3 regions of the Sedimentibacter sp. genome follow, and region 2 is predicted to be linked to each of the others. Evidence: riboswitches for the same ligand, from Rfam matches in the RefSeq annotation. Region 2 holds a riboswitch; each other region holds the start of a gene.
What was found. A riboswitch is a leader RNA that binds a small molecule or an ion and turns the genes downstream of it on or off. The one in region 2 is predicted to bind cobalamin.

Region 1: another riboswitch for cobalamin. It lies ahead of AAGU76_RS13045 (ABC transporter substrate-binding protein); the one in region 2 lies ahead of AAGU76_RS03795 (cobyrinate a,c-diamide synthase).
Region 3: another riboswitch for cobalamin. It lies ahead of AAGU76_RS18740 (prenyltransferase/squalene oxidase repeat-containing protein); the one in region 2 lies ahead of AAGU76_RS03795 (cobyrinate a,c-diamide synthase).

Annotation. Positions count from the first base shown of each region.
Region 1 is NZ_JBCFAS010000003.1:258,395-261,674, forward strand. Features, by position in the region: gene AAGU76_RS13040 (iron ABC transporter permease) at 1-550, opposite strand, end outside; gene AAGU76_RS13045 (ABC transporter substrate-binding protein) at 547-1,518, opposite strand; cobalamin riboswitch at 1,691-1,876, opposite strand; T-box leader at 1,998-2,202, shown strand; gene AAGU76_RS13050 (valine--tRNA ligase) at 2,370-3,280, shown strand, end outside.
Region 2 is NZ_JBCFAS010000001.1:785,937-789,216, reverse strand. Features, by position in the region: gene AAGU76_RS03810 (HD-GYP domain-containing protein) at 1-43, opposite strand, end outside; gene AAGU76_RS03805 (hypothetical protein) at 272-895, opposite strand; gene AAGU76_RS03800 (N-acetylmuramoyl-L-alanine amidase) at 1,051-1,767, opposite strand; cobalamin riboswitch at 1,872-2,039, shown strand; gene AAGU76_RS03795 (cobyrinate a,c-diamide synthase) at 2,124-3,280, shown strand, end outside.
Region 3 is NZ_JBCFAS010000007.1:61,601-64,880, reverse strand. Features, by position in the region: gene AAGU76_RS18745 (DUF4430 domain-containing protein) at 1-754, opposite strand, end outside; gene AAGU76_RS18740 (prenyltransferase/squalene oxidase repeat-containing protein) at 759-1,907, opposite strand; cobalamin riboswitch at 2,017-2,233, opposite strand; gene AAGU76_RS18735 (TIM barrel protein) at 2,220-3,011, opposite strand; gene AAGU76_RS18730 (hypothetical protein) at 3,160-3,280, opposite strand, start outside.

The sequences.
Region 1 (3,280 bases), on a different contig from region 2:
CAAGATGCTCCTTCGCCATGGAAGTCAGCAAGGTGAGAATGGCATTCACAAACAGGGAGAACACCATTCCTACAAGTATGATCGTGTTGTTTTCAAGATTTCTGTCCATTTTGGACGCAAACTTCACAGCAGAGAAAACAGTCAGAAGACCAAAAGTGAGGCCTACCAAAGGAAGCGTGAAAGGTCCAATCAGCGGTATTGAAAATCCCGTGACTATGACAAAGGCAGCTCCCAATGACGCTCCGGAAGAAACTCCCAGTGTATAGGACGATGCCAGAGGGTTTTTAAGAACCGACTGCATTACAGTGCCGCTTACAGCCAAGGCCCCTCCCACAAGAAATGCCAGAATTGTTCTGGGCAGCCTCAGGTTCCACACAATTGAAACCGAAACTGATTTAACATCCGAGCTAAGGGGATATGAGAAGAGCTTGTTGGCCGCTATATTTATTATATGGCTTCCGGGAACATAAATGCTTCCCAGTCCTATGCCCATCATCACTACTATTATGCAGATTACGACGGATATGATAACCTTTATTCTTGTGCTCATTTCACATAAACTTCAGGATATACGGCTTCAGCAATCTCTTGCAGTGCCTTAACCACATTGTGGTTTGAAAGTGAACTTGATGTGTTGTCAATATAAAATACCTGGTTGTTCTTGACAGCTTCCATGCTGTCCCAGCCGGCTCTTGACTTTATTTCTTCCGTGGGGTTTTCCACATAACTTACATTTGTCAGTATCACGTCCGGATTTGCTGCTAAAACGGATTCGTCCGATACTGAAATCCATTTTTCCTGGTCCTTAAAAACATTTTCTGCACCGATTATTTCAATCATCTCATTGAGGAACACACCGCTGCCGAAGCTGTAAAGGTTGGGCATTGCGGCTATTTCAAAGTATATGGTCTTCTTTTCCTTCACATTGGCCGAAAGTTTTTTGATTTCATCAATCTTCACCTTCATTCCTTCGACAAGCTCCTGCCCTTTTTCCTTTGCATGAAGGGAATTTGCCAGGAACATTATGTCTTCATATATGCCATCCATGCTGCTGCTTGAAGGAATGTAAGCCATGCATATGCCAAGATCCTTAACCGGCTTGAAGGGGTCGTTTCCGTCTTTCTTGCTCATGCCTGAAGCAATTATCAGGTCAGGTTCAAGAGCAACAAGCTGCTCCACGTCCGGAGTCATCATGTCAAAGTAGGGTATGCCTTCCGGGAGACCTTCAATATCTCTTGAATATTTGTCGGTTGCTATAATCTTGTCTCCAAGACCCAGGGCAACGATTATCTCGGTGTTTGATGGAGACATGGAAATTATCTTTTCCACATTTTCAGGTATTTCTATCTTGTTTCCGGCTCTGTCTTCTGTGGGAAGCTCCGCCTTCTGCTGTGTTTCCTGCGCTGGTTCCTTTGAAGCGCTCTGAACCGGTTTTTCCTGCGGCATGTACTTGGAACATGCGGTTGCTGATGCCATGATAACCAACATTACCACGGCTGCTGCTAATTTCTTTTTCATATATTACCTCCGATGTATTTTAAACATCCCTGCAAATACGAATCGATTAGTCTGACTGTCTGAACAATAAAAAAACGTTTCGGATTGCCGAAACGTAATTACCACAGACTTATGAGTCCAACTGTTACTGTAAGCTATCGCCCTTCTTCCTGGAATGCATAGCATTTGCGGTATTTACGCAAATAATACTGGCAGGTTTTCCGACTCAGAGGTCATAGCTGTTTTTTACCTTCCCGGAAAATCCAGTGGTTGCTAAAAGCATAAAAAACCGCTCTCTCATTACGGCAGCAGGACTGTTTGGGATTCAAACCCAATTCCCTATTATTGCCAAAGGCGCACCAATATCGAAAGATGTTTAATTGCCTCAAGTATATTATAAAATATTATGATTGTCAATTGATTATGTAAATCCGCGTACAAATTGCTCAAATAGTTATTGACAAATAAACATTATTTTAATATTATGGTAAGTAATTAAATATGATGCTGTGATGAAGAGGAGTAGGCTCATAAACTTTCCAGAGAGTGAAACCCGCCGGTTGAAAGGTTTCATAAGTACATGTGTGCCGAAGGTAGCTTTGGAGCATTTAATCCGAACTAAAGTAGGATTAAACGGTTATTCCGTTATACAATTAAGAGCCGTAATGGAAATTAGGTGGTACCGCGGGTTTTCTCGTCCTTTTGTGAGGAGAACACCCGCTTTTTGTATGCCCGACAGCGGCAGGTCAACCGCAATGAGTTCCCGGCTTATGCGAGCGCAGCGAGCTGATAAATTGGTGAACGAAACTGCGAAGCTATGCAATACTGAAACAAAAATTTGAATCTATATTATGATGAAAGGAATATATATTATGACAACAAACATACCCAGCAAGTACAATCCAAAAGAATTTGAAGACAAGATTTATGATATTTGGATGGAAGAAAACTGCTTTAAGGCAGAAGTGAACAAGGACAAAAAACCCTTCACCATAGTGATGCCTCCTCCGAACATAACAGGACAGCTTCACATGGGGCATGCTCTTGACATGACTCTGCAGGATGTACTCACAAGATGGAAAAGGATGCAGGGCTATGAAGCCTTGTGGCTTCCGGGCTCCGACCACGCCAGCATAGCTACGGAGGTTAAGGTAGTTGAAAGGCTCAAGAAGGAAGAAGGAAAATCCAAGGAAGATATCGGCAGGGAAGAATTCTTAAAACGTGCATGGCAGTGGAAGGAAGAATACGGCGGAAGAATCGTAAAGCAGGTTAAGAAGCTGGGCAATTCATGCGACTGGTCAAGAGAAAGATTCACCATGGATGAAGGCTGCAACGAAGCCGTAGTTGAATTTTTCATAAAGCTTTATGAAAAGGGACTGATTTACAGAGGAAACAGGATAATTAACTGGTGCCCCGACTGCCAGACTACACTGTCAGACGCAGAGGTTGAGCACGAGGACATACCGGGCAAGTACTACTATGTAAAATACCCATACGTTGAAAATCCTGATGAGTACTTCGTTGTCGCAACCACAAGGCCTGAGACAATATTCGGAGACGTGGCCATAGCCGCCCATCCGGAAGATGAAAGATACAAGCACCTCATAGGAAAGAAAGTAATTGTTCCTCTGGTTGGAAGAGAAATTCCCATAATCGGAGATGAGTACCCAGACATGGAAAAAGGAACAGGTGCATTGAAAATAACTCCATGCCACGACCCCAATGACTTTGAGATAGGACTTCGCCACAACCTGGAACAGATAAACTGCATGAACGAAGACGG
Region 2 (3,280 bases):
ATTTTTCAATTTTATTTTTCATTGTATTTATACCATCTACCATATTATACCTCTATATAATGAAGGGCTGACTTCCTAAATTCCTTTTAAATATTAGATCCAGCTTATACCTGCGCCTGCAGCTAAAACTAAAGATACTAAAGAAGCTATTATAGGCATTAATTTTTTCATGGGAAACCTCCAACAGATAGTCTCTGCTCGGTTCGCTATTAGAACAGGAAGGTTCCGCTACGCTAGTTGTGAAAAAATGAGTTTTTGTTAGTCAGCCCAATCATTCTTTAAAAAATAAACAGACTTTTCTGTTAATTGCATTTAATGTTGCTTTTATTGTTGAATCAATCTTGTTGTTGGTCACTATGGAGGAACCTATAAGTACATTTTCCCTGCCGTGTTCTATGTGTGTTATTGCTGCGACCATAACATCCTTTCCTGCCACTCTTGCTGATTGTATGTCCTCAACAATGAAGCAGTCCAGGTCGATTGCTTTTTTAATTGAATCCAAAGTAGACAAAGCCGCTACCATGAGAGTGTTTTTTTCTGATTTTATTCCTTCTGCAATGCCTGTAAACTCTTTTTCGTCCCAGGAAAGCTTGGTATTGATTTTTATTCTGTCGTTTGTTGTTTCATTGGTGTAACCATCATACAAAAGCCTGAAGTCTGTATTGATTGAAATGTTTTTGTTGATTTGAGCCACACTGATGATTTTATAATCCACGTCCAGATTAAAGTGTGATAGCAGAGCGGTGCGAATGTCACGAGATATCTGTTTTGAGTGCCTGCTGCTGTCAGACAGAACATGTATTTCGCTAATATTGCCATTTGCATCAGAAATAATTTTACACGACATGACAGATTTTATATTGGCTAAGAAATATTCCACTTCATCAAAATTCATATTATTCCTCCAAATGTTATACTACACGCTTAAATTATAATACAGAATTCGCATGTTTTCAACAATTAATTAAAAAATTTTCATATTTTTCTAAAATTTATACAAAAAAAACACATCTTTTCGACAAAATGAAAAAATGTGTTTAATTAAATATGTTAAATTTCATTAAAATATTTTACAACTCCTGTAAAAATAGCCCATGCTGCCTTTTCCTGGTACTCGTCGGTAACAAGTTTTTGTTCTTCCATATTGTTGGATAAAAATCCACATTCAATGAGTACTACAGTGTTTTTTGTGTCATCCATTATCTTGATATCCTTTTTTACCTGCGGTACCCGTGAGTTGGCAGGGTCAAGGATTGTTTTCAAACTGTCCTGAAGAATAAGGGCTGCCTTCTTTCCCTGTTCATTACTTTTTTGGTAAAAAACATGCGCTCCGTAATACTGCTTCTGTGGGAAGGCATTGAGATGTATGGATATGACCAAGTCGGCATTGGAATTGTTTATTGCTTCAACACGGTTTTTAAGATCTTCGTTTTTCTTGGCTCTGATGGTTTCAGATATGCCGGTGTAAAGGCCGGTGTCGTTATACCTGGTCATTTCCACCTCAAATCCGCTCCCTTCAAGAAAACGCATGAGTTTTTCGGAAATTGCAAGGTTGATGGGTGCTTCACCAATATTCATATCACCGCTGGCGCCCTGGTCTATGCCTCCGTGGCCGGGGTCTATGAGAATCTTCAGTTTTCCTACCTTGTCGGTAGTCTCATTTATTGTGGGACTGGTCTTGGTCATATTTGAAAATATAATCATCAAAATTGTGATTGCAAGGGCTATTGAAAATACCACATTTATCTTTTTTAACACATTTTCCATACAATCCTCCGTTATGTATTCTTATTTAAGCTTATGAGTGGAGAACCCTAATATTACAAAATTTATCGGTTTGACAACCATGCATTAATCATATATAATTAATTCAATTGAATATTGAATTTGGTAACAATTGTTTTAAAAGGGAAAACAGTAAATCTGTTACAGCCCCCGCTACTGTAAAGGTGATAATTCTCAAGACCACTGTGAAAACGGGAAGGTGAGCGTTAGATGAACCGATAGTCAGGAGACCTGCCGAATTTGGTTTGAGGATTTTCGGGAGGATAATCTTAAATTTTACGTAAAGCTAATCTTCCATTCAGGAAGATTTTTTATTTCATAATCAAAGCAAAGAGGAAGTGGTTTATATTAAAATTAATGTACCAAGATTAATGATTGCGGCAGCCGGTAGCAACAACGGCAAGACCACGATCACAACAGCTCTTCTGAAAGGTTTTTCAATGAAGGGGAAAAAGGTAGCAGCATACAAATGCGGACCGGACTACATAGACCCTATGTTTCACTCGGAGGTTATAAACGTGCCTTCAAGAAACATAGATACTTTTATGCTTGGAGAAAATATCTGCAGATATGTTCTTGGAAAAAACAGCAAAGGAGCAGACATTTCCATAATCGAAGGAGTCATGGGATACTACGATGGAATCGGACACACAACAGAGGCAAGCTCCTACGAAATTTCAAGGCTTTTAAACTGTCCCACTGTTCTGGTGCTGGACGTAAACGGCATGGCTGTTTCAGCCTGCGCTTTAATAGAGGGCTTTCAGAGCTTCAGGGAAGGAAACAACATAAAAGGAGTAATACTGAACAATATTTCCGAAGGAATGTACAGCTACTACAGGGAACTCATAGAAAAAAACACAAATATAAAGGTTTACGGATTTCTTGAGAGATTGGAAAACTGCAGGCTTGAAAGCAGGCATCTTGGGCTTGTAACAGCTCAGGAAGTAGGGAACTTGTCCGACATTGTTCGTGAGCTGGGTGAAAACGCACTTAAAACTATAGATATGGATGGTTTGTACCAACTGTCTCTTACAGCTCCCGAACTTGAATATGATGAACCAGTCATTGAAAGAAAGGGAAGTGTGAACATAGGACTTGCATACGACAAGGCTTTTTGCTTTTACTACAGGGACAGCCTTGATGTTCTTGAAGCTATGGGAGCAAATTTGGTGAAGTTCAGTCCGCTTAGTGATAGGAAGCTTCCTGAAAACATCAGCGGCTTAATTTTTGGAGGAGGCTACCCTGAACTATACATGAAAGAACTGTCTCAAAACAAATCAATGATGGAAGAAATCAGGAAAAAGGTTGAAGAAGGAATGCCTGTCTTTGCCGAATGCGGAGGCTACATGTACCTACTTGACTCCTTTAAGGATGAAAAAGATGAATACAATCTGGTGGGATCGGCAAAAGGACAAAGCTTCATGACCAAAAAGCTCCACAATTTCGGATATGTGACCCTTACGGCGAACAAGGACAACCTCATGTGCAGAAAGGG
Region 3 (3,280 bases), on a different contig from region 2:
TTCCCAGGTCGCAGGTGTACCTCCATTGGATCACATCATTTTCAGACAATTTGTACTGGCTGCTTCCGTAATTGGGAGACTTGCCGTTTACCAGGTAGACCCAGCCGCTCAGCTCACCGCAGTCAAGCTCGTAAAAATTTCCTATTCCTTCTATGTAGTCTGAGTTATACAGCGGATTCATTGAGTATTCCATATGAATCCTGTTGTTTTTCATTTCCCTCAGAAGCACGTCAAATACGGTCTCACCCTGGTAGAACACAACCTCACGGGCTCCATATATAATTCCGTCCTCCGGTAAGATGTCCTCCTTTTCCGGATTCAGCCTGTCCATGTTGTCAAGTATGGTTTTGCAGTCCACAGACAGGGTGCATTTTAATTCTTTTGCAGCATCTGATTCATCGGCTTTGGAAGCTTCAGCTTCTGAAGGTTGGTTCACGGTTTCATTTTCAGCCTTGGCACCGTCATCGTTTTTACCATCCACGTCATCCGAAGGATCGGCATCCTTAGACGGTTTTGCAAGGACATTTTCAGCTGCAGGCGTTTCATTGTCATCATTCAGTTCCTTGTCCTCCGGAAGCACATCCTGCTTTCCTGTTTGAGTTTCAGGCTGTTCAGAATGCGCCACTGCTGCTTCCTCGTCTTTCGCAGTCGGTGTATTGCTGTCCAGGCCTTCAGCTGCCAGCTGTAACGCCAAAGCTGTGCACACTCCCAGAAAAAAAAGCAATAAAACTATCCAGATTTTCCTGTTCTTCATATTGTCACCTTCTGCCTTGTACAGCTGCAACCCTTAAAATCATACCTGCCAGCCTGGCTGCAGCTTTTCTTACTGCTGATATCTCTGGTGAGATTTCGCTGTGAAATTCCTTTTGGTCCGGATTCTCAAGGCTGTCATGCTTTGAAGACTCATTGTACGGCCTGTTCACATCGCTCATGTCGTACAGATTTGTTTTGCCTGATAGAAATCTTTCATATGCGGCAATCGCATAGAATGCTTGGTTGGTTGCAAGCTCATCCACTGGTGTCCCTTCCGTATGCATGAAACCTCCGGCAGATTTTTTGTAAAACTTGTTTATGAGATTTGACACCACAGTATTTCCGTTCTTGACGAACCTCACATCTCTGGCAGGATCTATACCCAGGGAACACAGGGCCACCAGAACCTGGGATGCGCTTTCAGAGTTCTCGTATCCCCATGATTCAAAGCCTCCGTCATCTTTCTGCATGCGGGAAAGAGCTTCAACAGCCCTGTCTGCTGCTGCCTTCACATCTTCTCTGTCCATGTAGCTTGACAGAGATTGCAAAACCATGGCCGTCACATCCGGGTCAGCATTGCTTTCGCCCATGGACCACCCGCCGCCGGGAAGCTCCCTGGAAACCATCAGATCCACCAGCTTTTCACGGGAAGTCAGGTTATTGACGCCTTCCGCTTGAGGCACAGCGTACCCTCCCGCATCAAGGGCAATAAGCGCCCATACAGCACCGTTTATGCCCTGGCTTACAACCTTGTCATAGTCCGACAGTTTTTCCAGCAGATTGTAGCCCGCTGCATCAGCAGGGTCCTTTCCAAGAGCGGTCAAAGCCAGAACAGCGCTTGAGTACTCTGAATACTTTCTCTGGTTAAGCACTCCTCCCCTGGACTTGAGCTTTTCTTCCAGGCTTTTAACATAAATGTCATAATATTTGTCAGGAACATCCTTGCCGGAGCGTGCCAGGCCAATGACTGACCATGGATTTTCTGCCGAAGAGATGTTGTTCATAAGACTCAGGGACACGTTGTCCATAACTGCCCCAATTCCGTTGTCCGCAGCGGTTGCGGCCATGGCAGGCAGCATAAAGCTTTGTGCCGTAACAAGACATAAAACGATGCTTATTGCCCTAAAACACTTCATGTAATTTTTCTTATTCATGTTCTCCTCACCTTTTTTTGCAAAATAAAAAGCACTTGCCGATATTTGTTCGGCAAATGCTCAACATTCTTATATAACATATATATCCGCACTGTTCCTACCAGGAAAACAGCCAAGAGCAATTGTCGGCAAATATCCTGACTTTGCTTCATAGCTTCCTTCGCCTTCCCATCATAGACAGTGGCTGCCGCTTTAGCGGCTGAAGTTTGCTCAGCGTACACAGTGACCGGTTCGTGCGGGATTCTCACCCGACTTCCTTGCATAATAACAATCATAGTATTCAATTTCTACAATTTTAACATAAAGCCAAATTCATTTCAATATGTCATTTATGACATTTTTTTCATATATCCAGCCGTTGTCCTTCAGCCACCGAACTGATTCATTACATTGGGAGTTTTCAACGGTAAATGTAAGACTGCTGCGGGAATTTTTCGTAAGCTCTTCCAATACCCTGTTCATGTCAATGTGTCCGATTCCCAGAGGCCAGTGGTAGTCGTCGGACATGTCGTTGTTGTGAAGGTGGGCATGACCCAGCCATGGGCCGAGGGTTTTTATCCACTCCGTCAGTTCCAGCTTGGATTTGCAGAAGGCATGACCTATGTCCAGGCATGCTGTCACCCTGCTGTCATTGATTCCTTCAATGATTTCAGCCAGCGTTTGGGGCTCATCCTCCAGCACATTTTCAATCATGATGCCGAAGTCTACAGGCTTGTCGCTCATAAACTTCTTCCAGAACTCCACGGACCTTTCCTTGAACCAGCTTTTGAAATAGAAGAAGGGAACATAACCTGTGTGAACAACCATCCTTTTGATGCCCAGATCACGAGCCAAAGCATAGGACTGCTCAAACCTTTTAAATGCCAGCTCCACTGCCAGGGGATCCACTGCAGCAGGGAAAAGCTCGTTGAATGGAGCATGGAAAATGTGTCTGTCTGAAACACTCATCTTTTTCCTTACCCTTAAATCAATCTCCTTAAAAATTTCCCCGTCCATGTTGGATGCGGTGCAAAATTCATCCACCTCGATGCCAAGCCCGTATTCACCTGCAACCTGTGCAGCATCACACGCGATTGTACCCACATAAAGTCTGTCGTTAATCATTTTTTCTCCTGACGTTACATATTCCAAATCATGAAATGTACTTACATTATATATCAGCCTTAGAAATAAGTCCATACGAAGCTTTGATCTCCGGCTGCCGCAAATGAAAAAGCCCCGGATACCCGGGGCTAAAAGTTACATCTGACTATTATTCGCATACCTCTGCCTTTGCACATTCGGAAACGCCTTTTTCCATGGTTCTTGCACATTCTGCAACGGACTGTCCGCCCTTGTTAACAGCCATTTCTGATACCATGTTGGCAGCATAG